Regions from separate parts of the Nocardia sp. NBC_00403 genome, predicted to be linked through region 1. Evidence: riboswitches for the same ligand, from Rfam matches in the RefSeq annotation. Region 1 holds a riboswitch; each other region holds the start of a gene.
The links. A riboswitch is a leader RNA that binds a small molecule or an ion and turns the genes downstream of it on or off. The one in region 1 is predicted to bind S-adenosylmethionine.
Positions count from the first base shown of each region.

Region 2: linked by a shared signal. The riboswitch ahead of OHQ90_RS07110 (aminotransferase class V-fold PLP-dependent enzyme) and the one ahead of OHQ90_RS16195 (amino acid ABC transporter permease) in region 1 are both predicted to bind S-adenosylmethionine.
Region 3: linked by a shared signal. The riboswitch ahead of OHQ90_RS10410 (bifunctional o-acetylhomoserine/o-acetylserine sulfhydrylase) and the one ahead of OHQ90_RS16195 (amino acid ABC transporter permease) in region 1 are both predicted to bind S-adenosylmethionine.
Region 4: linked by a shared signal. The riboswitch ahead of OHQ90_RS02490 (rhodanese-like domain-containing protein) and the one ahead of OHQ90_RS16195 (amino acid ABC transporter permease) in region 1 are both predicted to bind S-adenosylmethionine.

Region 1 covers NZ_CP107939.1:3,675,327-3,682,568, forward strand. The annotation lists gene OHQ90_RS16175 (LLM class flavin-dependent oxidoreductase) at 1-487, opposite strand, end outside; gene OHQ90_RS16180 (GNAT family N-acetyltransferase) at 484-1,047, opposite strand; gene OHQ90_RS16185 (ABC transporter substrate-binding protein) at 1,055-2,044, opposite strand; gene OHQ90_RS16190 (amino acid ABC transporter ATP-binding protein) at 2,052-2,855, opposite strand; gene OHQ90_RS16195 (amino acid ABC transporter permease) at 2,852-3,787, opposite strand; SAM riboswitch class I at 4,226-4,319, opposite strand; gene OHQ90_RS16200 (hypothetical protein) at 4,603-5,340, shown strand; gene OHQ90_RS16205 (glycosyltransferase) at 5,549-6,733, opposite strand; gene OHQ90_RS16210 (LppM family (lipo)protein) at 6,738-7,242, opposite strand, start outside.
Region 2 covers NZ_CP107939.1:1,638,873-1,646,114, forward strand. The annotation lists gene OHQ90_RS07090 (Pls/PosA family non-ribosomal peptide synthetase) at 1-1,288, opposite strand, end outside; gene OHQ90_RS07095 (MarR family winged helix-turn-helix transcriptional regulator) at 1,438-1,860, opposite strand; gene OHQ90_RS07100 (DHA2 family efflux MFS transporter permease subunit) at 1,944-3,362, shown strand; gene OHQ90_RS07105 (LysE family translocator) at 3,364-4,008, opposite strand; SAM riboswitch class IV at 4,148-4,261, shown strand; gene OHQ90_RS07110 (aminotransferase class V-fold PLP-dependent enzyme) at 4,308-5,630, shown strand; gene OHQ90_RS07115 (Uma2 family endonuclease) at 5,741-6,340, shown strand; gene OHQ90_RS07120 (flavin reductase family protein) at 6,347-6,898, opposite strand; gene OHQ90_RS07125 (YbaK/EbsC family protein) at 7,010-7,242, opposite strand, start outside.
Region 3 covers NZ_CP107939.1:2,391,264-2,398,505, reverse strand. The annotation lists gene OHQ90_RS10425 (NADP-dependent isocitrate dehydrogenase) at 1-572, opposite strand, end outside; gene OHQ90_RS10420 (MFS transporter) at 933-2,426, opposite strand; gene OHQ90_RS10415 (TetR/AcrR family transcriptional regulator) at 2,561-3,310, shown strand; SAM riboswitch class IV at 3,363-3,473, shown strand; gene OHQ90_RS10410 (bifunctional o-acetylhomoserine/o-acetylserine sulfhydrylase) at 3,560-4,909, shown strand; gene metX (homoserine O-acetyltransferase MetX) at 4,984-6,069, shown strand; gene OHQ90_RS10400 (hypothetical protein) at 6,133-6,420, opposite strand; gene OHQ90_RS10395 (oxygenase MpaB family protein) at 6,410-7,132, shown strand; gene OHQ90_RS10390 (hypothetical protein) at 7,137-7,242, opposite strand, start outside.
Region 4 covers NZ_CP107939.1:569,731-576,972, forward strand. The annotation lists gene OHQ90_RS02480 (RpiB/LacA/LacB family sugar-phosphate isomerase) at 498-944, opposite strand; gene OHQ90_RS02485 (O-succinylhomoserine sulfhydrylase) at 1,039-2,253, opposite strand; gene OHQ90_RS02490 (rhodanese-like domain-containing protein) at 2,250-2,666, opposite strand; SAM riboswitch class IV at 2,681-2,797, opposite strand; gene OHQ90_RS02495 (Rv0361 family membrane protein) at 2,860-3,315, opposite strand; gene OHQ90_RS02500 (FAD-dependent oxidoreductase) at 3,656-5,044, shown strand; gene OHQ90_RS02505 (amidohydrolase family protein) at 5,146-6,021, shown strand; gene OHQ90_RS02510 (SMI1/KNR4 family protein) at 6,200-6,805, shown strand; gene OHQ90_RS02515 (DUF6188 family protein) at 6,898-7,242, opposite strand, start outside.

The sequences.
Region 1 (7,242 bases):
TGGCCGCGCGGAGTTCGGGCCGGAACCGGCCGGACCATGTCACGCTGTCGCTGGCCCAGAGCTCCCGGAACAGCTCGTAGCCTTCACGATTGCGGTCCCACTGATCGTCGGTGGTGACGTGGAACAGCTCCGCCTGCGCACTGCCGTTGCCCTTGCCGATGATCAGTTCGAGTCTGCCGCCGGAGAGATTGTCCAGCGTCGAGTAGTCCTCGAAGGCGCGCACCGGATCCAGCAGGCTCAGCGTGGTGACCGCGGTGAACAACGAGATGCGCGAGGTGACCGCGGCGATGTGGCTCAGGATCACCGGCGGTGCCGCCGACAGGAACGGATCCTCGTGCCGCTCACCGACGGCGAACCCGTCGTAGCCGAGCTCTTCGGCGATGCCCGCCTGCTCGATGACATTGCGCAGGCGCTCCCTGGTGCCGGGCAGCCGTCCGGTTATCGGGTCCGGAACCCGGGTGACCAGGGTGAAAAGCAGGAACTTCATGCGTGGGCTCCTACCGGGTCGGAGGCGGGATGTGGGGCGGGCAGGTACTTCTCGAAGGGATGCGGGCCGATCTCTTCCGACGGGATGTCCGGGTCGTAGAGCGCGGTGTAACCGTGGGCCAGATACAGGGCGACGGCCTCGGGCTGGCGCGGACCCGTGATCAGGTAGATGCGGCGGTAGCTACGCCGTGCGATCTCGGTCTCCAGCTGTTCGAGCACGAAGAGCCCGAGTCCCTGCCTGCGGTGCTCACGTGCGGTCCAGATGCGTTTCAGCTCGGCGGTGTCGTCGTCGTAGCGTCGGAAAGCGCCACCTGCCACGGGTTCGCCGTCGCGGGTGACGACCAGCAGCGCACCGTCCGGCGCCGCGAACTCCGCGGCCGGATAGTCGCGCAGCGAGTCGTGCACCGCACCGACGGTCCGGCCGTAGCGCCTGCTGTATTCGACGGCGAGTTCTGCGAGCAGGGGCGTGGCCAACGGATCGTCCTGGGCGACCGCGTGCACGCACAGCTCGGGTCGTGTTGCCGGGGAAAGTCGCCGATTCGAGGAAAGTCGCTGTGTCATCGGGCTGTCACGACTTCTTCGGCAGGCCGGGCGGGTTGATCCGCGAGCTGGTCACCGTTTCGGTCTTCAGCCCCCACCGGTCGATGACCTGCTGGTAGGTGCCCGACCGGATGGCGTGGTCGATGGCCTTGTGCACCGCGCCGATCAGCCCGTTGTCCTTCTTGGTGAGCACGCCGATCTCGCCCTGGAGCGCCTCGCCCGCGCCGGAGAAGGTGGCCACGATCTTGGTCTGATCCGCGGTTGCCGCGTGGTAGATCGCGGTGGGGTTGGGTCCGATGTAGCCGTCGAGGCGATGCGAGGCGAGCGCCAGATAGTAGTCGCTGGTCTTGTCGAAGTAGGCGATGTCGATGGCGGGCAGTTTGTCGGCGGCGTTCTGCTCGTTCCACTTCACCAGCAGCTGTTCCTGGTTGGTGCCGGTGCCGACGCCGATACGCTTGCCTGCCAGGCTCTTACGATCCCGGTAGTCGAGCGTGCTGTCCTTGGGGATCTCGAGTGCGACGTTGTCGGTGCGGTAGGTGGCGAAGTCGTACTTCTCTTTGCGTTCCTCGGTGACGGTGACATTGCTGATGAACGCGTCCACCTCGCCGGAATCCACCCGGACGAAGTTCTGTGTCCAATCTGCCACCGTCGCTTCGAGTTTCAGTCCGAGGATGTCGGCGATCAGGGTGGCGAAGTCGATCTCGGAACCCACCACGGTCTTGTCGTCGGTGGCGTAGAAGCGCAGTGGAGGTGCGGTGCCGGACGCGCCGGTCACCACCAGGGTGCCGCGGTCGCGAATGGATCGGGGCACCTCGGCGGCGATGGCGTCGACCTTGGCTGTGTGCACCCGGCCCGATTGGGCGGGGGAGAGGTCGAAGGCGACCGTGCCCGCAGGCGCGACGACGGTATCCTCGTCGGGATCGGTGCCGCAGCCGGAGACCAGCACAGCGACCGTGGCGGCGACGCCGACCAGGGCGGAGAACTTCATCGAATACCTGTTCATCAGGGGAGCGCGCATCGTGCGCTCAGCGGACTCGGGACAGAAATGCGCGGGTGCGCGGATGTTCGGGGTTGTCGAGAACCGCGGCGGGTGCGCCCTGCTCGACGATCGCGCCCGCATCGAGGAACACGACAGTGTCGGCTACCTCGCGGGCGAAACCGATCTCGTGGGTGACGATGACCAGCGCGGTGCCGCCGTCGGCAAGTCCGCGGATCACGTCGAGAACCTCGCCGACCAGCTCGGGGTCCAGCGCGGAGGTGGGTTCGTCGAAGAGGATCACCGGCGGTCGCAGCGCCAACGCCCGTGCGATCGCCACCCGTTGCTGCTGTCCGCCGGACAGCCGCCGCGGGTAGACATCGGCGAGCTCGCCGATGCCGACGCGGTCCAGCAGCGCCTTCGCCTCGCGCTCGATCTCCTGACGGGGGCGGCCCTGCGCGGAAATCGGCGCGAGCGTGACGTTGTCGAGCACTGTCAGATGCGGGAAGAGATTGAATTGCTGGAACACGAAACCGATGTGCGAGCGCTGCTTGCGGACCTCGCGGTCGGACAGTGCGTGCAGAGTGTTGCGGCGCTGCCGATATCCGATCAGCTCGCCGTCGATGTGTACGGTGCCCGCCGCTAGCGGCTCCAGATGGTTGATCACCCGCAGCAGTGTCGATTTGCCGGAACCGGAGGGGCCGATCACGGCGACCACTTCGCCTCTGGCGACGGTCAGATCGATGCCGCGAAGCACCTCGTGTGCGCCGTACGATTTGCGCACGCCACGGACCTCGACGGCGGGAGCCGCTCCGGTGCGCTGCTCGACTGTGTCGAGTGCCCCGGCGCTCATCGGGTCGCTCCACGCGGTGCGGCCGAACCGATGTCGGCAATCTCGCGCAGCCGCTGCCAGGCCCGCTGCCACGGTGTCGGCGGCGGTGTGCGCTGCGCGCCCCTGGCGTAGTGACGTTCGATGTAGAACTGCGCCACCGACAGGATCGTGGTCAGGATGATGTACCAGACCGTGGCGACCATCAACAGCGGCACCACTCGGCCATTGCGGCCGTAGACCACCTGGACCTGGTAGAAGAGTTCGGCGATCGCCATCACCGACACGATCGAGGTGCCCTTGAACAGGCTGATCACCTCGTTGGTCGCGTTCGGCAGGATGGAGCGCATCGCTTGGGGAACGACGATGGTGCGGAACTGGCGCAGCCGCGGAATACCGAGCGCCGCCGCCGCTTCCAGCTGGCCGGGATCGACGGAGATGAAACCGGCGCGGATGATCTCGGCCGAGTACGCCGCCTGGTGCAGTGCCAACCCGATCACTGCCGCGCTGAACCCGCTGATCACGCCGTTCACCTCGAAGGTCAGGAATGAAGGGCCGAACGGGATTCCGAGGGACAGGGTGTTGTACAGGTAGGCGAGGTTGAACCAGAACAGCAGCTGCACGATCAACGGAATCGATCGGAACGCCCAGATGTAGACCCACGAGATCACCCGCAGCACGGGATTGTTCGACAGTCGTGCGATCGCGAGCAGGGTACCGATCAGGAACCCGAGCGCCGTGCCCCACAGCGTGAGCTCCAGCGTGACCCGCAGCGCCGACAGCACCGACTTCGCGGTGAAGTACTTCGCGAACGTGGACCAATCCCAGCCGGGATTGGTCACCAAACCATGGACGAACTGTGCAAGCAGCACCAGCGCCACCGCACTGATCACCCACCGCCACGGATGCCGCGTCGGAGCAACCTTCAGCGCGGGCGTGCTGCGTGCGGCCGCCACGTTCTCGGTCGCGGTGGTTGCGGGCACACCGATGGCGGCGGTGGATCGTCCAGCGGAGGTCGTCGCACCCGCGTTGGGCGGATGGGCGATGCCACGGGACTCGACGGTGCCGGAAGTGGCGGATTCGCCGGATGCCGGGGTGGCGGGCTCGCCGGGTGCAGCCGTTGTGCCGGGCGCGTCGGGGGAGCCGGGTGCACCGCCGACGGCGGCGGCTGGGCCGAAGACGGCTGCGCCGGATGCGATGGACGCACTCATATCGAGGTCCTTCGAAGAAACGAACGAGACCGGCCCCTCATCAGGCGGTCACATCACCCGGCCAGTGACGGGTGCTCAGTCTGGCGGTGCGGTCAGTCGCGACAGCTCGCGGCGGTGATGTGGCACTGGTCGACATGGCGACGTGCCCAGCGGTTGACGCATTGCTCGGTGATCATTTCGGTTCCTCCATCGTTCCCGGCGGAAGCACCCGCACCCGGCGAGCGGGGGGTTGCTGCGACGTCGACGAGCCAGGTCTCTCGGTCGCTCTGGATGGTGCGACCCGCGGCGAGCGCGGGCCGTCGAAGGTCTAGCCGAAATAGCATGCGAAGTAAGGGCACTCCAGAACAAGGTTACGAATCAGCGTGAGCGCAGCCCTTGTCCGAGCGTCCGGTGCCCGCGATCATTGAGCCCGTCGTCGCGAGTAGCGCCTACGTTCTGGCCCGAAGCGCAGATCACGGGTGTGCGACGCGCCGGAAAGTTGCTATCTCGAAGAATTCCTGCTGTACGAGTTTGCTGAAGTACCCTGACCTCGATCGTGCCGACGTTGAGGAGGGTCCACAGTGACCGTTGTGCGCCGTCTGACCACGCTTACCGCCATCGCGGCCAGTGCTGCCGCGCTGGCCCTTGCCGCCCCTGCCACCGCCTTCGGCGCCCCGGCTGCTCCCGCTGCCCCTGCGGCTCCGGCTGCTCCGGCAGCGTCCGCCGAGCAGCCCGGTCTTGCCCGGACGGTCGCGCCCAACGATCTGGCCGGCACGTACCAGTCGGCAGTCGAGGCGCTGCGCGTCCTCGGCATGGACCCGTTCCTGTACCCGACCGCCGCGGCATTCTGCTCCGACGCCACTACTCTCGGCCTGGTCCCCGCCGTCGCGGGCGCCATCCCGGGCCCGTGGCCCAAGAACGCCATGAAGATCCCCGGCCTGGACCTCACCGCCGTCGAAAAGGGCGAGGTCATGTTCACTTTCGTGCCCTATGGCGTCGCCCCCGACACCTCGACCGAGTCCGGCATGCGTGTCGCCTGGGTGAACCTGAAGAACGGGCGCAGCGGCCTCACCTCGATGGGCCCACTCTCCGATATTTTCCGGGCTATGGTCCCCGACCAGGTCCCCGCGGAAGTCCGCCCTCTCGTCGAGCGGGCGATCCAGGACTTCTTCTTCGCCACCCTCCCGGCCGGCGGCATCCGCGCCGTCCCCGTGGACACAGGCTCGGGAACGGTGCTCGCCGCGATCTTCGGCACCGTCGAAAACGACGGCAACACCTGCTTCTTCCTCCCGACCATCGGCATCACCACGGTCAAATAGCCAGCCCGGCCCGACCCTTTCGGCCGTCCATCCGCCGCACCGTGTCACCACCGGGCACCCTGTGTAGAAGGTGTCCGGTCGCGACACGGTGCGGCGGACGGGCCGGGTGGAAGTGATGCAGCCGAGAGGCAGCCAACTCTCTGGGCTCGGTGGGTTCCAGCGGCCGGCTATGCAGGAGCCTCGGAGAATATCCACTGGGCGCGGCTGGTCAGGCAGTGACCGCGCGGTCTTTCCAACGGAGCGTGCCATGCCGATGAGCGCGGCGGGATGCTATCCATAGACCCAGGTATGCGCCGATGGACAGTGGATGAGCAAGGGCTGCAAGGGTATCCGCTGCTGCGATAGGCCAAGGGAGCTCGGTGGAACGGGACAGTAAACGTCCTGCCACGGCGGCGAAGTAGCCGAGCAGACCGGCTTTACGGACCGCGCCGCTGCCCACGACGGCAGCCAGCGGCGGAATCCAATAGCCCAGCGCAGCAATCGCTCCGACGGCCGCTCCGGCCGCTGCGGAGCCGCCGTAGGTCGACCACAGCCATCGGGTGTAGCCCGCTTCCAGTTCAGCGGCGCCACAGTACATTCTGGTCTCCGCCTGGCGTCCCGCGGCGACCAGCGCGGTGCGGAAGCCATTGCGGCGCAAGACTCGAGCGATATCCAGGTCCTCGGTGGGACTGGCCGCCACCGCGCCATGGCCGCCGACGGCGCGGTAGGCGGCGGTATCGAAGACGAGGAACTGCCCGCAGGCGACCGCTGTCGACGGTTTGCTGCTGCGGTTGGCGATCGAAATCGGCAGCGTGGACGCCCACGACCAGCACAGCAGCGGTTGCACCACGGCCTCGGGCACCGATCCGGTTCGCTGTCTCGGCCACGGCGACAGCAGTGCGACACCACGACGGTGGAATTCGGCTGACGCCGAAGCGATCGCATGCGGTGCCAGCCGGACATCGGCATCGAGAAAGATCACCGTGGGTGCGTCGACGAGCTCGGCCAACCGTGCGCAAGCCGCGGCCTTGCCCGTCCACCCCGGACCGGGCTCGATCTCGTTGCGCAACACCATGAATCGCTCGTCGCCTGCTATCGCGTCGATGGCTGCGGCATAGGTGTCATCGATGGAGGCGTCATCGAGGATCAGCACCCGCAATCGGGGGACCCCGACCTGCGCCCGCAGATCGCCGATCAGCGCGGGTAGCCGCACCGCCTCGTTACGCGCAGGAACGCAGACGGCGATCGGTTCGACGACAGGGGTGGCGACCTCGGGCAGTCTGGACACGGTCAACCGGTTGTAGAGCGCGATCGCACTGCCGGTCAGCGCAATACCGGTGCCGAACCGGGTCAGCGCCAGTGCCGATGGACAGAGATCCGCGTCGGCGGGCCGTCGGGTCACGCGCTCGGTCACTGGCTCAGCGGCGCCGCCGCGGCTGCCACAAGCTGCTGAACGAGAAGCCCTCGGGCGCGCCGGGCGGCGCGGGGTTGCGGTTCATGAAGGCCAGCGCGGCGACGATCGCGGCGACCGCAAGGGTGATGCCGCCGACGATGCCCGCCCATCCTGCGAAGGAGCGGGTGTTCGGGTCGGCGTAGCTGACCTCGGCGCGCAACGTGGACACATCACCGGGCGGCAGTTTCCACGACACGGTGGAATCGTCTTCGCGGTTGCCGTTGGTCTTGGCGACGCGCGACGGGAACGCCACCGTGAACTGCACGTCCGAGCCGTGCGGCGGAACGGATTTCAGGTCGACCCTGCCGGTGAGACTGACCAGGTCGCCGGTGCGCTGGAACTGCAGGTTGAACATGCCCTGTGTCTGTTCGGACAGGCCGCCGAGTTGGGAGACCTCACCGAAGGAAAGATCCTCGAAGAACACCTTGCTGCCTACATACCCGTCCTGGTTGTAGGGCTCCACCCGGACC
Region 2 (7,242 bases), 2.0 Mb from region 1:
GGCGGCCGCCCAGTTTGATCTGGTCGTCGGCGCGGCCGAGGAAGACCAAGCCGGCGCGGTCGTTGCGGACCAGGTCACCGCTGCGGTAGGCGCGGTTCCAGCCGACCGACGGAAGCGGGGCGTATTTCTCGGCGTCCTTCACCGGATCGAGGTAGCGGGCCAAACCGACTCCGCCGATCACCAGTTCGCCGGATTCGCCCTCGCCCACCGGATTCCCCTCTCCGTCGACGACGGTGAGATCCCAGCCGTCCAGCGGGAGCCCGATCCGAACGGGGAAGCTTCCGTCCAGCAGCGCCGCGCAGGCGACGACCGTTGCTTCGGTGGGGCCGTAGGTATTCCACACCTCACGGTCGGAATCTTCGTTTCCGGCAAGGCGTTCGGCGAGTTCGGGTGGCACCGCTTCGCCGCCGAAGATCAGCAGCCGGACGGGGTCGAGTGCCTCGGCGGGCCAGGTCGCGGCCAGGGTGGGAACCGTGGAGACGATGCTGATCTCCCGGCGCACCAGCCAGGGGCCGAGGTCGGCTCCGGTGCGAACCAGGGCGCGGGGTGCGGGCACGAGGCAGGCGCCGTTGCGCCAGGCCAGCCACATTTCCTCGCAGGAGGCGTCGAACGCGACCGAGAGCCCGGCGAGCACCCGGTCACCCGGTCCGATCGGGGCGTCCTGCAGGAACAGTCGCGCCTCGGCGTCGACGAACGCGGCGGCGTTGTGGTGGGTTACCGCGACACCTTTCGGGGTGCCGGTGGAACCGGAGGTGAAGATGATCCAGGCGTCGTCACCGGGGGTGGGGCGCAGGGGCGAGTCATCGGTGGTGTCGGCGACGGTCGAGTCGGCTCCCGCCGCGATCCGTGCGGCGCCTTCCACGGTCGTCTTGATGCCCGCCCCGGTCACAATCGCGGTGACCTTCGCCTCGCCGAAGACCAGCCTGGCACGTTCGTCGGGGTCGTCGGCATCGACCGGCACGTACGCGGCGCCCGCGTGCAGGATGGCCAGGATAGTGACGTAAAGCTCATGTGTGCCGGACGGCATCCGCACGCCGACTCGGTCGCCCGGCCGCACGCCCGCCGCGATCAGGCGGGCGACTCCGGTCTCGATCTCGGCGCGCAGCTCGGTGTAGCTGAGCACCATGGTGCCGTCGTCGATGGCGGCGGCGTTGGGGTAGGCGGCGGTGGTGCTGGTCAGGATGTCGACAAGGGTCCTGACCTGCGGAGCGAGCCCGGCGCGCAGCAGCGGATCCGATGCGATCGGGTCCTCGTCCGCAACGGCGTCGACCTGCGACTGCAGCATCACGTCCTGCCCACCTCTCATAGACCTGCCTAGCGCTTCACGAGTGTTGTTTCACAAGAGGGTTACCAATCGGCAAACGCCATGGTGACCAACAGTCCACGGTACCTGCGGTACCGGGCCTTAGTCGTCAACGAACCGGGTGGTCGGTCCGCTCAGTCGTCGTATCCGAGGGCTTTCAGCGCCAGCCGATGCAGGGTCTTGCGTTCCTCGTCGTCGAGGCGGCGCAGCACCTCGGCGGTGGCCTGTTCGATCAGCTCGTCGGTGCGGCGCCGCTCGACTCTTCCGGCTCGAGTGATGGATAGGCGGTATTTGCGGCGATCGCCCGGATCGCGCGTGCGGACCACGAACCCCGCCTGCTCCAGTCCGTCGATCATCCGGACGACCTCGCTGCGATCGATGTGCAGCGCGTCCGACACCTGCTGCTGGCTGAGCTCGTCGTTGTCTTCCAGGTGAACCAGCACCCACTGATCGCGCAGTGACGAGCCGACCTCGGCTTTGAGCGCCTGATTCAGTTTGCCGAACACATACGTCGGGAAACGCAGCAGGCCGGGCGGGTGCGCGGAGTCGGCGGACATCCCGGAATTCTACCCATTGTTGACTGGCCAGATTGTTGATAACCTCCGCAATCTACAGCCTCAACAGATTTTGGGAGGGGTCCATGACGGACACTCGGAACGCGGTCACCGCAGGTCGAACCGCGCTGGAACCGATCACCGCACAGGTGTGGCGGGTAGCCGGCGTCGTCGTCTTCGGCGCGGTGATGAGCATGTTGGACACCTCGCTGGTGAATATCGGGCTCAACGTGATCGCGCGCGATCTCGGCGCATCGCTGGACAGTGCGCAGTGGCTCGCCAGCGCCTACCTGCTCGCGCTCGCGGTCACGTTGCCGCTGTGCGGGTGGCTCGGTCGGCGGGTCGGGACGGACCGGGTGTGGCTCGGTGCGTTGGTTGCTTTCACGGTTGTCTCCGGCCTCTGCGCGTTTGCTCCGAATATCGGCTGGCTCATCGCGTTGCGCGTCGCGCAGGGATTGGCCGCTGGGCTGCTGGTGCCCGCCGGGCAGACATTGATCGGCCGGGTCGCGGGCCCACAACGGCTGGGGCGGGTGATGAGCGTGGTCGGGATCGCGGTGGTTGCCGCGCCCGCGATCGGGCCGACCATCGGCGGCGTGCTGCTTGCCCAGCTGTCGTGGGAATGGCTGTTCCTGATCAATATTCCGTTCGGCGCGGTGGCATTCGTCCTCGCACGGCGCGTGCTGCCGCGCGAGGACGTGCGCGGCAGCGGCGAGCCGTTCGACGTCGCGGGGTTCGTGCTGATCGGGGCCGGGCTGTCGCTACTGGTCTACGGACTCGGCGAATTCGGCAGTAGGGGAAGGTTTTCCGCGGTGTCGGTGTGGGTTCCCGTGCTGGTCGGTGTGGTGGCGCTCGGTGGCTTCGTGCTGCGCTCGGTGCGCAAGCATGGGCCGAAGGTCCTCGATGTCGGCTTGTTCGGCAATCCGATTTTTGCGACCGCGAACGTGGCCAACTTCTTCGCCGGCGTGGTGATGTTCGGGTCGATGCTGTTGCTGCCCTTGTACTTCCAGCTACTGCATGGCAAAGGGCTGATAGCCACCGGACTGTTGCTGCTCGCATTCGGTCTCGGCGGCATCGTCGCGATGCCGGTCGCGGGACGGCTGACCGACCGCTACGGCGGTGGTGTCGTCGCGGTGGCCGGCAATGCGTTGATCGTCGCGACCACCGTGCCGTTCGCGCTGTCGGACGCCTCGCTGAATTCCGTGCTGGTGCAAGCGTTACTGCTGGTCAGGGGTGTGGCGGCGGGACTGACCGGAATGCCCGTCGTGGCGGCAGCCTATGCGGCGGTGGGTCGCGAGCAGCTCCCGGATGCCGCATCGTTCGTCAATATCTTGCAGCGGGTGGGTGGCGCTGTCGGTGCGGCATTGATGGCGGTCGTCCTCTACCGTGTGGCCGCGGCGGGTGCGTCCGTCGATGTGGGCTTCCAGCGGTCGTTCTGGTGGCTCACCGGAGCGGGAGCTGTCGCGCTCGTTGCCTCGATCCTGTTGTGGCGCAAGGAAAAAGGGTGACCTAGGCGGCGGAGGCAGCAGTGCCGATGCCGAGCGCCGCGAGGACGGCCGCGCTCGCCTGCTCCAGGCGAGCGCGGACCTTCGGCTTGCGCAGCATCGCCACGGCGCGCGAGGCGGCGATCGCGAGCAGCACCATCTCCACCGCGGCGATGCTCGATTCGACCGCGCCGAGGGCGAGGGTGTTGGCGAAGGTGACGTCGGTGAGGAACTGGGGTAGCACCGCCAGGTAGAACAGGCCGACCTTCGGGTTGAACATGCACGACACCAGCCCGGCGGCGAATGCCGAGCGAATCGAGGCGGGAGCTCCGGAATTCGCCTGCGCGGTAACCGCTTCGGCCGGGTCGGAGGTAGCACGTCGCTGTCGCCGGTGATCGATCAGCGCCCGAACTCCCAAGTACACCAAGTAGATTCCGCCGACGATCTTGAGCGCGCGATAGGCCGTTGCCGACTGCTCCAGCACCGCGGCGACGCCCGCCGCGACCACAAACGCCCACACGATGCCGCCGAGCGCCGATCCGATCGCCGCCGCGATTCCGGGTCGCGCGTCCACGATCGAGAAGCGCAGCACCAGGAACGAATCGGGGCCGGGCGTGATCGACAGCAGTACGCACAGGCCGACGAAACTGAGCAGCAGGGAAAGCGTCACCCACCGATGGGACCGCACATCACGACATTGCGCAACCGGTTTCGACGTGCCGAAACCATGCTCGCCGGGCCCTGGCCGCGGGCGCCGTTTTTCCGATTCCGGTTGACAGCCGCCGGTGCGGTCTGCCAGTCTCGGTGCAGGTCATGAGTACCAGCATCAAGCCCTGGCTAGCTGGTCGGCAACCCTCCTCCGCGGTGGGGTGCTCCAGGTGACGACCTGGCCGCCGCCCGACCGGGCGCGGCAAGCGCGGACTCGTAAACCCCCTTGGTTCCGGGTCCCATAGCCGACGGGATTTCGTGATGACTGCTGTTGTGGACCAGACCTGTGCCGCCCTCGCCCGGGTCTCCGGCGACGACCTCCGGGTGCCGCTCGTCCAGGGCGGAACGACCACCTACGCGAACTTCGACTACGCCGCGAGCGCACCGGCATTGGCGCAGGTCACCGACCGGGTGCAGCAGCTGTTGCCGTTCTACGCGAGCGTGCACCGCGGTGCGGGCTACGCCTCGCGGATCTCCACCGAGTGCTACGAGGCGGCTCGTGGTTCGGTGGCCAGATTCCTCGATGCCGACGACGACCAGGTGGTGGTGTTCACCCGCAACACCACCGACTCGCTGAACCTGCTCGCCGCGTGCGTGCCCGGCGACACCGTGGTGCTGGATATCGAGCACCACGCCAACTTCCTGGCGTGGACACGCAAGGGTCGTCGCGTAGTCCGCGCCGCCGATACCGTGGCCGAGACCATCCGGCTGCTGGTCGCCGAACTGTGCAGCAAGCCCGCCGCGCTGCTCGCGGTCACCGGTGCCTCCAACGTCACCGGCGAGGTGCTGCCGTTGGAGCGGCTGGCCACCATCGCTCACCAATGCGGCGCGCGCATCCTGGTCGATGCCGCGCAGCTGGCTCCGCATCGCCGAATCAGCCTGCGCGACAGCGGCATCGACTACCTCGCCTGCTCCGGGCACAAGCTGTACGCGCCGTACGGCGCGGGTGTGCTCGTCGGGCGCCGCGATTGGCTGGATGCCGCCGATCCGTATCTGGCAGGCGGTGGCGCGGTTCGCGAGGTCACCACCACCGGTGCCGACTGGGCGCCCGCGCCGCAGCGCCACGAGGCAGGCTCGCCGAACGTCCTCGGCGCGGCCGCGCTCGCCGCCGCCTGCGACGCGCTCTGTGCGATCGATCCCGAAACCCTCGCCACCCACGAACGCCTGCTCGCCGACCGGCTCCGCGCGGGCCTTTCCGCCATCCCCGGCGTCAACCTGCTGCGTATCTGGGACGACAGCCCCGACACCGTCGGCATCGTCGCCTTCACCCTGGACGGCTTCGTCCCTGGCCATGTAGCCGCCTATCTCTCCGCCGAACACGGCATCGGCATCCGCGACGGCCGCTTCTGCGCCCACCCGCTGCTGGCTCGCCTCGGTCTCGACGGCGCACTGCGCGCCAGCATCGGCCTCGGCACCAGCTCCACCGACGTCGACCGCCTCGTAGATGCCATCGCCACCCTCGTCGAATCCGGTGCCGGCTGGAACTACGCCGCCACCGACGGCCTCTGGAACCCCACCCCGGAAACCCGCCCCTTCACCAGCCCCGACACCACCGACGGCGCGGCACCCTGCCGCATCGGCTGACCGGTCTTTGCGTGGTTGTCCGCGATCACCCTCGGCATCGAAGATCTTCACAGCGGCACTTCGCTCTATAACATCGACACCATGGCCGAGGGCATCGATGAGCAGCGTCTATGACTACCTTGCCCGCATGGGCCAGCGATCCGGGCGCTCTGCTCATCACTGAAGAGGGCTACGACATATTGCCGGAAGATGTGCAGCGGCAGATCGAGGTCGTCGACGGTCACGTGATCTTCTGCCGCAGTGGCAGCTTCCAGCACAACAACGTTGCCAGACGGTTGGCGAACAGTGTGGAGCAAGCGAGGCCTGCCGAACCCTGCACCGGCGTGGTGACCGACTTCGAAATGCACTATGTCCGAAGCCGTCCGGGGAGCCCGCGGTTTTCGTTCCGTCGTCCCGACGTGGCGTTGCATCGGTGCATCGATGAGGACCGGAAGCTGACAACTGCGGACGTGCTGTTGGTGGCCGAGGTTGTGTCGCCGGGGTCCGAATACACCGACACCGTCGATAAGCGCGCCGAGTATGCGCACGACGGGATACCGATCTATCTGGTCGTGCACTTGGACGCCGAACGGCGGGTCAAGATCATCCAGGAGTATCGCCTCGACTGGGCCAGTCAAAGTTATCGGCTCGCGGAGACACACCAGGATGTGCTGCGACTCAGCGAGCCCTTCCCGGTCGAGATCTTCTTCAGCGCGCTGGACGTCGGGTAATCGGGCTCATTCGCCGAGGGCGCTCGGGCGGTGGTAGCGGCCGTTGTAGTAGAGCAGCGGCGCGGCGGCCGGTTTTTCATCGGTGTTGTCGTGGACACGGGTGACCAGGCCGACGGCGAGGGTGTGGTCACCGATGGGGATGAGCTGTTGGATGACGGCGCGGACCCAGATGGGGGTGCCGTGCAGGACCGGCTCACCGGTGTCGAGGGTGGTCCACAGTGAGCGGTCGGTGAAACGTTCCTCCGCGGCGCGCGCGAAGCGCTGGGCCAGGTGGTGCTGGTGTTCACCGAGGAAGTGGATGACCACCGAGTCGGCTTTCAACAGAGCGGCGATGCTCGAGGAGGTGTGCGCGATATTGAAGGAGACCAGCGGGGGTTGCAGCGACAATGACGCGAAGGATGTCGCGGTGAAGCCGACCGGGCCGTTCTCGGAGCAGAGCGTGACGACCGTGACGCCCGCGGGATAGTGGCGCATGGAGGCGCGGTATTGCTCGGCGGTGATGCCGCTCAGATCGTCGGGAATCCGGAAATTCGAGGCGGGCCGTTGTGCTTCGGTCACAGGTCGAAGCTACGCCCGGTTCGAGGGTGATGGGAGCCGACGTCGTTGTTCGATTGCTGTTCGCACCGGCTGCCGCGCTGCTCGCATGGAGTAATCGCAACCGGTCGAGATTCAATCCACGTCGATCGGAAGTCCGGCGGTGATGCGCACCAGTTCGCGAAAAGACGTGCGGAATATGGTGTCCGGATGACCGCCTGCGGCCCACAGCTCGCGATGCTCGGAGAGTGCGGTATCGACCCAGGTCGGCAGGTTGGTGGGGTGGCCGACCGGAGCGACGCCGCCGATCGGCTGGCCGGTGACCTCCCGCACCATCGCGGCGGGGGCGTGGGTCAGGGTTCCCTCGA
Region 3 (7,242 bases), 1.3 Mb from region 1:
TCCTCGATGGACTTCTTGAAGTTGTACATGCCCATCACGACGCCGCCGTCCTCGGGCATTTTCACGACCTCGTGCACGATCGGCTCGCTGCCGTCGTCCGGGGTGAAGGTGAGGGTGACAGTACCGGCCTCGAACACCTTGAAATCGGTGGCGCGGTACTGGTCGCCGAAGGCGTGGCGGCCGATGATGATCGGCTTGGTCCAGCCGGGCACCAGGCGCGGGACGTTCGAAATAATGATCGGGGCGCGGAAGATCGTGCCGCCGAGAATGTTGCGGATGGTGCCGTTGGGCGACCGCCACATCTTCTTCAGGCCGAACTCCTCGACGCGCGCCTCATCCGGGGTGATGGTGGCGCACTTCACGCCGACGCCGTGCTGCTTGATGGCGTTGGCGGCGTCGATGGTGACCTGGTCGTCTGTCTTGTCCCGGTACTCGATGCCGAGGTCGTAGTACTCGAGGTTCACGTCGAGATACGGGTGGATCAGCTTGTCCTTGATGAACTGCCAAATGATCCGAGTCATCTCGTCGCCGTCGAGTTCTACGACGGTGCCTTCAACCTTGATCTTGGACATGGATCTTCGTGTCCTCCTAGGATGGTGCCCTCATTGCACGGCCAGGCGAACACTTGTGAGCGGACCCCAGCTGTTCCAAAGACAACGTATATGCCCCGCGTTGTCCGCGGAACGTGTGGTGCAAACAAGACAAGCGTACTGCTGGTGAGGATCTCACCGCGCGGGCAGCCCCCCGAGTGAGCGCGCCCGAAATGGTTACCGACAAGTAGGTCGGGAGTGGCCCCGATCACTCGCGGGCCGACGACCGACGCGGCGTTGCCCCCGTCACCACGGCGTGTCCTGCGGCGGGCAAAAGAAAGTCCGCGTATCGCCGCCGAGCGGAGGCGATACGCGGACTTCCGATGCCGTGAGAGGAAGATCTCAGACCCCGACGTGGACCCGAGCGCCGTCCTCGGAGCCCTCGATCAGGTTCTGCGGCTTGTCCCTGATCATGAACGCGATCACCGGGACCGCGGCGAGGAAGAAACCGGCGCCGACGTAGAACGCCACGTCGTAGCTGTGGATCGAGGCACGGGCGACCAAGTTGTCGAGCGTCGGATTGCCCTCCGCGAACGACTTGGCCGTCTGCACCGAGATGGTGGTCAGCAGTGCGGTGCCGACCGCACCGCCGACCTGCTGCGCGGCGTTCAGCAAGGCACTTGCCACACCCGAGTCCTCTTCCTCGACCTGATGCAGCGCGACGGTCTGCATGCCGACGAACAGCGGACCCATGCCGAGCGCGATCAGCACCTGCGCGGGCAGCACACTCGCCGCGTAGCTGTCGCCATAGCTCAACTGCGCCAGCCACAGCAGACCGAGGACACCGAGCACGGAGCCCGCCACCATCAGCGGTCGCGGGCCGAGCTTCGGCAGCAGCGCACTGGTGACACCGGCGGAGATCGCGATACCCGCGGGGAACGGCAGGAACGCGAAGCCGGCCTTCAGCGAGGAGTAGCCGAGCGTGATCTGGAAGTAGTAGCTCAGGAACAGGAACATCGCGAACATCGCGATCGGGATGAGCAGCGCGGCGAGGAAGGCGCCGCCGCGGTTGATCTCACCCGGAATGTGCAGCGGCAGCAGCGGATTCGAGGAACGACGCTCGATCGCGACGAATGCGATCAGCAGCGCGACACCCGCGACGATCAGCCCGAGGGTGCTGCCCGCCAGCCAGCCGTCGTCGGCGGCGCGGCTGAAGCCGTACACGATCGCGATCAGGCCGAGCGTCACGGTGACGGCACCCGGCACGTCGTAGCCGCCGGTGCGCGGGGCCGGTATGTCCTTCACCACAAAGGCCAGCGCACCGACCAGAGCGAGAATGGCGATCGGGGTGTTCACCAGCAGGCACCAGCGCCAGGAGGCGTACTCGGTGAGCGCGCCACCCGCGATCAGCCCGAGCGCGGCCCCGCCCGCGGAGATTCCAGCGAAGACACCGAACGCGGTCGCGCGTTCTTTGGCCTCGGTGAAAGTGACCGAGAGCAGCGAAAGTGCCGCCGGCGCAAGCAAAGCCGCGAAGGCGCCCTGCAGCGCGCGGCCGGCGAACAGCTCCACACCGTTCTGCGCGAGACCCGCCAGCGCGGAAGCCGCCGCGAATCCGACGAGACCGACAATGAAGATCCGGCGCCTGCCGAGGTAGTCGGCGAGCCGGCCGCCGAGCAACAGCAGACCGCCGAAGATCAGCGTGTAGGCAGTGAGCATCCATTGCTTGTTGCCATCACTGATGTCGAGATCACGTTGTGCGAACGGCAGCGAGATGGTCACGATGGTGGCATCCAGCACCACCATGAGCTGGGCCAATGCGATCACCCCCAGGGCCCACCAGCGCGCCGAACTGCCCTGTTTTCCCGGAACGTCTACCGCTGTCGCAGTCTCGGTCACCTTGATCTCCTTGAAACTCGAAGTCGTGACGCCATCCTGTCATTGTCAGACATTTGTCGTCAAGGGAAAAATGTCGCAATCCGACATTTGACCGCTAACGACACGAAAAGTCCCGGTTGCGATACAGTGGAAGGATGCTCGAGTCATCAACGCCGACCGGCGCGAGCGCAGCAGCGGACTCCCCTGCCAGCGCCGAGTCGAACCAGGACCCGGACCAGGACCGGGCTGTAAATCCGGCGCCTGCCGGCCTGCGCGAGCGCAAGAAGCAGCAAACCCGGTTGCGCATCATCGAGGTCGGACTCGACCTCTGCGACGCGCACGGTTTCGATGCCACCACCGTCGAGCAGATCGCGAATGCCGCCGACGTCTCACCCCGCACGATCAACCGGTATTTCGACAGCAAAGAGGACATCATCCTCGGGCCGATCAAGGACTTCGGCCGCACCGTCGCCGAGACCCTGCGCGGACTCCCGGTCACCGGCAACGAGCTGCAAGCGCTGCGTGAGGCCTTCCTACGGACCATCGACCAGGCGGTAGATGGAAATGACAGGATGCTGTCGTTCCGGCAGTTCCAGCAAATGCAGCGCATCCTGCGCAGCAGTCCGTCGGTCAGTACGCGCAGCCTCGAGCACGCCGACAACAAGACCGCCGCGATCGCCGAGGTGCTCGCGCAACGACTCCACACCCAGCCCGACTCGTTGCAGGTGCGCCTGATCGTCGGCACCTGGCAGCTGATCGGACAGCTCGGGATGGAATGTTCGGTCGACATCTTCGACGAACACGATCCGGCGGCGGCGGCCTTGGCGGGCCGCGCCGCGTTCCTCTCCACCTTCGACGAGTTCGTACGCATCTGCTGCGTCCCCTTGGCCGCCGCAACCCGGTGAGTTTCGACGACGATTTCGATCGTCGACCGACCGCCAGCTATGATGCCGATCAGGTCATGAGTGCCAGCGCGAAGCCCCGGCTTGCTGGACGGCAACCCTCCAGCTGCGGTGGGGTGCTCCGGGTGATGACCGGGCTCTCGAAAGTCGAGAGCAAGCGCGCACTTCAGGAGGTACCCCCAATGTGTTGTTGTCCGTCGCCCACATCCCATTAGCAAGTAGTTCTGGCGAACAACCCCTTTGGAGCAAGACATGAGTGACCCCATCGCGTCCGCGGCCGATCTCGATCCGATCGCATCCGATCCGACGCAGTGGTCCTTCGAGACCAAGCAGGTCCACGCGGGGCAGGCCCCGGACGAGGCCACCGGCGCCCGCGCCCTCCCGATCTACCAGACCACCTCCTACGCCTTCCGTGACACTGATCACGCGGCCGCGTTGTTCGGCCTCGCCGAGCCGGGCAACATCTACACCAGGATCATGAACCCGACCCAGGGCGTGGTCGAGCAGCGCATCGCCGCCCTGGAAGGTGGCGTCGCCGCGCTGCTGCTGGCCTCGGGACAGGCCGCGGAGACCTACGCGATCCTCAACCTGGCCTCGGCAGGCGACCACATCGTGTCCAGTCCGCACCTCTACGGCGGCACCTACAACCTCTTCCACTACTCGCTGCCCAAGCTCGGCATCGAGGTCTCCTTCGTGGCGGACCCCGACGACCTGGAGCAGTGGCGTGCGGCCATCCGGCCGAACACCAAGGCGTTCTACGGCGAGACCATCGCCAACCCGAGCAGCGCCATCTTCGACATCCCGGGAATCTCCGCGATCGCGCATGCCAACGGACTGCCACTGATCGTGGACAACACGGTCGCCACCCCGTACCTGATCCAGCCGCTCGCGCACGGTGCCGACATCGTCGTGCACTCGGCGACCAAGTACCTGGGCGGCCACGGCACCGCGGTCGCGGGTGTGATCGTCGACGGCGGCACGTTCGACTGGACCGTGCATGACGAGCAGGGCGAGCCGCGGTTCCCGGGTTTCACCACACCGGACCCGAGCTATCACGGTGCGGTGTTCGCCGACCTCGGCGCACCCGCGTACGCGCTGAAGGCTCGCGTGCAGCTGCTGCGCGACCTCGGTGCCGCGGTGTCGCCGTTCAACGCCTTCTTGATCAGTCAGGGCGTCGAGACGCTGAGCCTGCGCCTGGAGCGCCACGTCGCCAATGCGCAGGCGGTGGCCGAGTTCCTGACCGGCCAGCCCGCCGTCGAAGCGGTGTACTACGCGGGCCTACCGTCCTCGCCGTGGCACGAGCGCGCCAAGCAGCTCGCACCGAAGGGGCCGGGCGCGATTGTTGCGTTCGAGCTCAGCGGCGGTGTCGATGCGGGCAAGAAGTTCGTGGACGCATTAGCCCTGCACAGTCATGTCGCTAACATCGGTGATGTGCGTTCTCTCGTGATCCATCCCGCCTCGACCACGCACTCGCAGCTGACACCCGAGGAGCAGTTGGCCTCCGGCGTCACGCCGGGGCTGGTTCGGCTGGCGGTGGGCATCGAGGGAATCGACGACATCCTCGCCGATCTGCGAGCCGGTTTCGCGGCGGCGGCGACGTGACCGTGCGCGCCGAACCGAGTGCCGTGCGACCCGCCGCGGCGGTGGCCCTGCCACCGCCGGACGGGCGGCTCGGCATGATCGCCATCGGGGACGTGCGGCTGGAGAACGGCGCACTCGTCCAGGACGTGCACCTGGCCGTGCAGCGCTGGGGTGAGCTCTCCCCCACGCTGGACAACGTGGTGCTGGTCGAGCACGCGCTGACCGGCGACTCGCATGTGATCGGACGCCCGGACGACATCCATCCGCTGCCGGGGTGGTGGGACGGCATGGTCGGCCCCGGCGCGCCGATCGACACCGACGAGTGGTGTGTCATCGCGGCGAACGTGCTCGGCGGCTGCATGGGCAGCACCGGACCCACCTCGCTGGCTCCGGACGGAAAGCCATGGGGTGCAAGGTTTCCGGAGATTTCGATCCGCGATCAGGTGAACGCGGAAGTGGCGCTGATGGATCTGCTCGGCATCGAAAGGCTGGCCGCGGTCGTCGGCGGGTCGATGGGCGGCATGCGAGTGCTGGAGTGGATGGTCGGCACCCCGGGTCGGGTCGGCGCCGCCCTGGTGCTCGCCGTCGGCGCGCGCGCCACCGCCGACCAGATCGGCACGCAGACAACGCAAATCGCCGCGATCAAGGCCGACCCCGACTGGCAGGGCGGCGACTATCACGACACCGATCGCGCCCCGACGACCGGCATGGGCATCGCACGGCGCATCGCGCACCTGACCTATCGGACCGAGTCCGAGCTGGATCACCGCTTCGAGAACAACGCACAGGGCGACGAGGATCCGTGGCGCGGCGGCCGCTATGCGGTGCAGAGCTATCTGGACCATCAGGCCGATAAGCTCTGTAGCCGTTTCGATCCGGCCACCTACGTCTTGCTCACCGAGGCGATGAACCGGCACGACATCGGGCGCGGGCGCGGCGGGGTCGAGGCCGCGCTTGCCGCGACGCCGGTGCCGTGTGTGGTCGGCGGCGTCGACTCCGATCGGCTCTATCCACTGCGCACCCAGCAGGAACTCGCCGATGGGCTGCCCGGCTGCGATGGACTGGAGATCGTGCATTCGCGCGACGGCCACGACGGGTTCCTCACCGAGGCGGCCGCGGTGTCGAAGCTGCTGACCGAGACGATGCGGCTGGCTCGGGTGCACCGCAAGCCGGTCGACTGACACCCGTTATTTCGGCGAGCCCGGGCACTGGTTGCCGGGCATACGAAATACCTTGTCCCAAGCCTATTCGGCGACGGGTGCGCCGACGAGCAGACCGACGATGGAACGCACGTAGGCCTGCAGCCGCTCTCTGGGATAGACGTCGGGCTCACTGACCGCCAATCGGCCGAGCATCTCGGCGATGGTCAGCAGCGAGTTGGTGAGCAGCGCGGAATCCACACCCGCCCACCGCGGCTCGAGCGCGGTGCCCATGCGGACCAGCGCCTCGGCCTGATCGAAGATGCCCGCACGCGAATTCTGCAGCGCGTCACGGTATTCGCCGGGAGCATTGCCCGGCGCGGTGAGAATCAATCGCCAGCGTGTCGGATTCTCCAGTGTCACACCGACGAACGCCTCGACCGTCGCCGAGGCTGCGACAACCGGAAGCGGGACGCGCTACAGCGCCAACAGCCCGGAGAGCCAGCTGTGGATCCACATCACTGGCTGGCACTCGGTACTCGAGGCCTACGAAATGTTCGGGCCCGGCCCGCTGTCTCCAGAGGAGGAGACGCGCTACTGGCACGAGTGCGCGATCGCAGCCGAACTGCAGACCTGCAAGCCGGAAGACGTGCCGCACTCCCGCGAGGAGGTGCGCGTGTACTTCGCCAGGGTCCGCCCGCGACTGTGCACCTCCGAGCGCGCCGAGGAGGGCATGCACCACCTGTTGTGGACCTCACTGCGCAACGGTGCGGGCCTCAGCTATTTCGCGGGCAGCAGGCTACTGTCGCTGGCTTCGGTCGCCACGCTGCCGAAGTGGATGCGCAAGCTCGGCGGGTTCGATCGGCCGCGCATCGTGGATCTGCTGGTCCGCCCCGCCGCGCGGATCATCGTGTGGGGCGCGTCCGCGTTCAATTCCTACGGCCTCATTGCCTCGGCGCCGTTCATCGCTCCGATGGCGGGTCAGATCCTCGAACAGCACCTGAAGGGAGCACCGCCCGCCGAGCTCGAGACGATCACACCGGCACAGGCGCGCAGCCGCTACGGTGCGCGCAGCGGACGCGCGGTCGTGGCCGAAGCGAGATAGGGCACTACCCCTCCGGCGCGCGATCATCCTCCAGCACGCTCCACGGTCCTGTCGCCCATTCCGCACCGTTGCGAAACGGCTTACTGATCCACGCAGGCCGCGCGGGGCAG
Region 4 (7,242 bases), 3.1 Mb from region 1:
CGGCCGCACCAGGTTTCGCCTCCCGTTGGATTCTTCGGCATGCCGCCGACCTTCTGGTTAGTCACCTGGTGCCAGTAGATCGCGTCAAGGGATGTCAGTAGCGCGAGACACCAGCCGTGCTCGGCGAATGTTGGTAACGCCACGCCATTACCGACAACGACGAGGGGCGAGAGGGTCAAACCAAGAAGACGCACCCGGAGCCCTCCCCCGACCGCTCTCCCGAAAGGGGAACGATACCGCGACCTCAACCGGTATCGAACCACCTGGATGAGACAGGTTCCGTTCATAGCCAGACCAGAGCAGAGACCGCTAACGTGACTTTTCACGCCACTGGACCCCGTGTGCCGAGCCGTTCCGGAGCACAGCTCATTCGACGGCTCGATACCCTCCCCTTCGATTCCCCAGGCACACCGAAACACCACGGGTTCAAGGGCTCTCCAGGCCAGAAAAGGGCGCACGACCTGTGGATTCGCAAAGGAACGGGCGACCCGATTCGTTCAGCGGGTGCGCTCGAGCTTCGAGAGGTGCGCGATATTGGCTCGATCATCCGAGTCCGTGCTCGGCTCCGTCACGAACCAGGCGTCGAGGATCTCCGTCAGCAGGGCACTCGAGGTCGTCCGCAGGCTCAGCGCAAGGACATTCGCGTCATTCCACTTGCGCGCACCGGCCGCGGTGGCGGCATCACCACACAGCGCGGCCCGGATACCGGCCACCTTGTTCGCGGCGATCGACGCACCGGTTCCGGTCCAGCAGCAGACGATGGCTTGCTCGGCTCGCCCCTCGGCGACATCACGTGCCGCCGCCGCACTGGCCCAGGCCCAGTCGTCGCGCTCCACCTCGGAAAGCGCCCCGTGCGCGAGTGTCTCCAGCCCGCGCCGATGCAACTCCTCGATCAGTTCCTTCGCCACCCCGACACGCTCGTCTGCCGCCACCGAGATCCGCATACGTCCAGGGTAGGCACCCGGCGGCGCCGCAGGTCGCCGAACAGGACATCACCGTGCTCGTTCTCGACGATGTCCCGCTCGCGGCGCGGACGCTCTAGCTGAGAGCGTGGCCGAGGTCGTCGAGAAGGTCTTCGACGTCCTCGAGGCCCACCGAGATGCGGACGACGCCGTCGGTGAGGCCGATGGTCGCGCGACCTTCCGGGCCCATGGCGCGGTGGGTGGTGGTGGCCGGGTGGGTGATGAGGGTCTTGGAGTCGCCGAGGTTGTTGGAGATATCGACGATGCGCAAGCGATTGAGCACCTCGAAGGCGCGCTTCTTGCCTTCATCCGCAGGCGCGTTCAGCTCGAAGGTGACCACCGTGCCACCGCCGCTCATCTGGCTCACGGCCAGTGCGTGCTGCGGATGTGATTCCAGGAAGGGGTATTTCACCCAGCCGACAGACTTGTTGCCCTCGAGGAACTGAGCGATGCACAGCGCGGCTTCCGTGGAATGACGCACCCGCAGCGGCATCGTCTCCAAGCCCTTGAGCAGGGTCCACGCATTGAACGGGCTCAAGGCGGGACCGGTGTGGCGCATCAGATTCTTCACCGGGCCGTCGATGTAGTCCCGCGCACCGAGAATCGCGCCGCCGAGCACCCGGCCCTGGCCGTCGATGTGCTTGGTACCGGAATACACCAGGACGTCGGCGCCGAGTTCGAAACCACGCTGCAGCAGCGGCGTGGCGAAGACGTTGTCCAGCACCACCTTCGCGCCCGCGGCGTGTGCGAGTTCGGTGACCCTGCGCACGTCCACCAGCGTCTGCATCGGGTTGGCGGGCGTCTCGAAGAACACCGCCTGGGTGGGCACCGACAATGCCCGCTCCCACTGATCCAGGTCGTCACCGTCGACGAAGACGGTTTCGATCCCCCAGCGCGGCAGAATCTCGTTGCACACCACGAAGCAGGAGCCGAACAGGCTGCGTGCGGCAACCAGTCGGTCACCGGCGCCGAGCAGCGCGCCGAGCGCGGTGAAGACGGCGGACATGCCGCTCGCCGTGGCGAAGCAGGCTTCGGCGCCATCCATCAGCCGCAGCCGCTCCTCGAACATGGCGACCGTCGGGTTGCCGTAGCGGGAGTAGACGAAATGTTCGACCTCGCCGGTGAACGCGGCCTCGGCGGCCTCGGCGCTCTCGTAGACGAAGCCGGAGGTCAGATACAGCGCTTCGGCCGTCTCCTCGAAACCGGAGCGCCGCAGGCCACCGCGCACGCCGAGGGTCGCCGGACCGACGCCATCGGGCAGTGGCTTGTCGAAGGAGCCGCCGGTGATCACGACTGCCGCCACGGGAGGCCGATGGCCCGCCAGCCGGAGCCGCCACGATGACCGGTCGCGTCGAGGCCGCCCTCGAAGCCATCCAGCACGTTGTAGGACGGTCCGATCCCGACCCCGGTCGCGGTGTTCGCGGCATGCGCGGAACGCTGGCCGGAGCGACACAGGAACACGACGGGAGCCTCCGGGTTGCGGCCGTCGAGCGCCTGGGTCAGCTGCTCGACGAACGCACCATTGCGGGTGCCGGTGCCGTCGACCCACTCGATCAGCACCGTCGGGCGCTCGATCGATGTGGTGTCGGGAACTCCGACGAAGCGCCATTCGGCTTCGGTACGCACGTCCACCAGGACGGCTTCGGGGTTGTCCCGCAGTAATTCCCACGCCTGCTGCGGGGTGATGTCACCGGCATAACTCATATGGACCTCCTGTGAATCCGCTCTTGCCGCACCTGGGTTTCGGTGCGCGGCCAGGTCGTCACCCGGAGCACCCCGCCGCGGAGGAGGGTTGCCGACCAGCAAGCCGGGGCTTGACGCTGGTTCTCATGACCTGGTTCTGAGATTGCCTGGGCGGGGGTCACCCTGTCAAACCCCAGTTCACGACGCGGGATGGTCAACCGCAGATGAGCCAGCGGTCGCCCGATCGCGTCAGATTCCAGGTCGCCGTGGCTGCCTTGCCGTCGACCTCGGTGGTGACCGTCGCCTTCGCCCGGTCACCGTCGACCATCGGATTCTCGATTTTTGTTATCTCGACGGTCTTTCCGGTTTCGAGGCCGCCGAGCTGGGTGGCCAGCGACGACTTGCGCTCGTCGAATCCGTCGCACGCCACACCCGGCGGCGGCGTGACATCGCTGCGACCGCGAGCCTCCGCGTAGTTGCGGACCGCCGCCGCGATGCGATCTGCTTCTGTGACATTTTTCTCAGCCGGTGACAGCAGCCCGCCGAGCACGATCCCGACGACCACGATGACCGCGACCACCGCCGCCGCGATGAACGGCCACGGGGTGCGGGAGTCGGTCTGGTCGACCTCGATTACGGCGTCGCCGTCGGTGTCTTGCTGATCGGTCATGTTCACGATGATCCCTGGTCGGCGGGGTTATCGAGCGCCCACCCCCGAACTCGGCGACACGCCGCGGAGGATCCGTGCGCGCAGCGGTTACCTCGGGGCACACCGTGGGTAAGCAGTGGGAGGCAGGCCGTCGTGGCCGCAAGCCGGTCACCGCACCGGCGCGGACTGCCACGCGGACCACCGATAGAATCGCGAGACTGCGGCCTGCTGTCATAGCTGATATGACAGCGAGTCGGCACCAGTGTCCGCACATCAGGTGCAACCACAGCGGCGCGTCGAGTTAGCCTAGGCTAAGACCGACGCCATTAATTGTTTTCGACCTTAAGGGTGCGCGTAAGAGATGACCGAACAGAGTGCAGCGACCCGCCCGCTCCGCATCGCGATCGTGGGCGCAGGGCCGGCCGGCATCTACGCCGCCGACGCATTGATGAAGTCAGATGCGCAAGTGTCGATCGACTTGTTCGAGCGCATGCCTGCTCCGTTCGGGCTGATCCGCTACGGCGTCGCGCCCGACCATCCGCGCATCAAGGGCATCATCACCGCCCTGCACAAGGTGCTCGACAAGCCGCAGGTGCGCCTGCTCGGCAACATCGACTACGGCACCGACATCACCCTCGACGACCTGCGCACCTTCTATGACGCGGTCATCTTCTCCACCGGTGCCAACGCCGACCGCGCCCTGGACATCCCCGGCATCGGTCTCGACGGCAGCTACGGCGCGGCGGACTTCGTGTCCTGGTACGACGGACACCCCGATGTGCCGCGCACCTGGCCGCTGGAGGCCGAGAAGGTCGCCGTCCTCGGTGTCGGCAATGTGGCGCTCGACGTGGCACGGGTGCTCGCCAAGACCGGCGACGAACTGCTGCCCACCGAGATTCCGCCGAACGTCTACCAGGGCCTCGAGGCCAACAAGGCGGTCGAGGTCCACGTGTTCGGCCGCCGCGGCCCCGCCCAGGCGAAGTTCACCCCGCTGGAGCTGCGCGAGCTGGACCACTCCCCGACCATCGAGGTCATCGTCGACCCGGAAGACATCGACTACGACGAGGGCTCCGAGGCCGCGCGCCGGCACTCCAAGCAGGTCGACATGATCGCCAACACCCTCGAGCAGTGGGCCATCCGCGACGCGGGCAACCGCCCGCACAAGCTGTTCCTGCACTTCTTCGAGTCCCCTTCGGAGATCATCGGCGAGAACGGCCAGGTCGTCGGCTTGCGCACCGAGCGAACCCAGCTCGACGGCACCGGAAACGTCAAGGGCACCGGGGTGTACCGGGACTGGGACGTCCAGGCCGTGTACCGCGCTGTCGGCTACCTGTCGCAGAACCTCACCAACCTGCCCTTCGACGATCAGGCAGGCACCGTGCCCAACGAGGCCGGTCGGGTGATCGGTGACGAGAACGCGGACGGCGCCGACCGCTACCTGCCCGCCACCTACGTCACCGGCTGGATCAAGCGCGGCCCCGTCGGCCTCATCGGCCACACCAAGGGCGACGCCAACGAAACCGTGGCCTGCCTGCTCGACGACAGCGCGAACTTCACCCCGGCCGCCCAGCCGGAACTGGACGCGGTGACCGCGTTCCTGGAGAGCAAGGGCATCCCTTTCACCACCTGGCAGGGCTGGTACCGCCTGGACGCGCACGAGCGCGCCCTCGGCGAGCCGGAGGGTCGCGAACGCGTCAAGGTGGTCGAGCGTGAAGACATGCTGCGTGCCAGCGAGCCGCACAAGGTCTGAGCCCCGCTCGGTGTGATCGCACTGGATCCATCCATGCCGGGAGCGGAAATACTGTCACGTCCGCGGCAGCGAAAACTCCGACACTGAGGCATTCTGTACAAGTGTTCGATGCCCATGTCCATATCTTCGACCCGCGGTTCCCGCTGGCCGAGAACGAGGGTTACCTGCCCGACCCGTTCACCATCGCCGACTATCGAAAGCGCATGTCGCGCTTCGATATCGGCGGTGGTGCCGTGGTCAGCGGCTCTTTCCAAGGCAACGATCAGACCTATCTCAAGGCGGCACTCGCCGAATTGGGCGAGGGCTGGGTCGGGGTGACCCGCCTCGATCTCGACGCCACCGACGACGAGATCATCGAACTGGACCGGATCGGCGTGCGCGCGCTGCGCTTCAACCTCAAGCGCGCCGCCGCCGACATCACCGGCATGACCCTGCAGGCATTGCGCGCCCACGAGCTGGTCGGCTGGCATGTCGAGGTCTACATCGACGGCCAGATGCTCGGCTCGCTGCAGCCGGTCATCTCCAAACTTCCCGCCTTGTCCATCGACCATCTCGGCATGTCCGACGAGGGTCTGCCCTACCTCCTCGACCTGGTCGACCGCGGCGCCCGCGTGAAGGCAACGGGTTTCGGCCGCGTCGCCTCGAATGTCGCCAAAACGTTGCGCCGCATTCACACGGTGAACCCCGAAGCCCTCATGTTCGGCACCGACCTGCCCGGCACCCGCGCCGGCCGCCCGTTCAGGGACTCGGATGTGGACCTGATCTGCGACGTCGTCGGCACCGACATGGTCAAGGTCCTCGAAGACAACGCCCGCGCCTTCTACCGGCTCCCGGCCCGGGCACGCGCGATCCCCGCCGATCCCAACCGGACCACCCCCATGTTCCGCGCGGAACAGCCGACGTTGCCGTTGCGCCGCGACGAACTTCCTAAATTCGAAGCGGTGCCGGACACGATCCCGTTTCCGGCGATCGAATAGCGCCGTCGGCAGCCTCGCCGGAGACGGCCGAAACACGCGGTGAGCTCTCGTTGAGCCGGGTGGTGCACGGTACGTGCCAGCAGCTGGGACGGGACGCCTGGGCGCAGCTCAGCCGACGCGTTCAGCACTTCCCACCTACGGAAGTTTCGAAATCCATTGCACCCCTATCGTTTCGGCCGTGGCGAAGTTCGACGAAGTCCTCTCATCCTTCTGGCGGTACCCGGCCGACGACGACCATGTGGCGTTGACCGACGCGGCGATCCGAGACGCCGAGGAAAAACTCGGTGTGCGACTTCCCACCTCGCTGCTGCGCCTTCTCCGGGTACGCAACGGCGGCATCGTCTCCGACCGCTGGGACGCCTTTCCCGTCGAGGGGTCGGGGTGGTCGGAGCATTACGCGTGCTTCGACTACCTCAACGGCATCCGCGACGAGGATGATTTCACACTCCTGGATACGCCGGACATGGTGCAGGAGTGGGAACTTCCCGCACCGGTCGTGCTCCTGCACGGCGATGGGCACTGGTGGGTCGCGCTGGACTATCGCGCCTGCGGCCCGACAGGCGAACCATCGGTCGTAGAAATCGACTCCGATGGGCCGGAAGTCGTCTATCTCGCATCTGATTTCGAGTCGTTCGTCGAGGGGCTGACCTCGTCCGAACAGTTCTCGAGACCTGATCAGCTCGCTGTAGCGACCGCCGACGCCCTGGCCGCTGAAGTTCACGCTGGAGCTCGCGCTCCGAAAATTGAACTCCCAGACCGACTTCCACGGTGGCCGAATCTCTAGACGCACTCGGGAACCCGATCTTCTCGTCACGCTGCCGTGTTGGTTATGTGTGGCGGCCGGCAAGTCGTCGGCGTCGGACATCGAGCAGCCGATCAGTCGGCCGTCCAAATTGCCAGCTCACCATTCGGCATGCATACGACCCGATAACCGTTCGGACCTACGAGTGTCCATGCCTCGTATTCCTCATCTGGCGGGACCACGAGCCGGTTCCCGGAATCCAAGTCGATGGTCAGAGTTCCCGAAGAATTCACGACAGCGGAAGTGATCGCACCGCGAAGGACGGATTCGAGATCGCTCTGCGAACCGCCCCCGTTCGCGAGCGCAACAGACCATCGGCCACCTCGGCTGGATTCGATCTCCATATCTCCCTCGATCTGGAGATCGAATCCGCCGCTGGTCGAGACCTCGACCAGGTACTCGCTGACTGCGACCGAGAC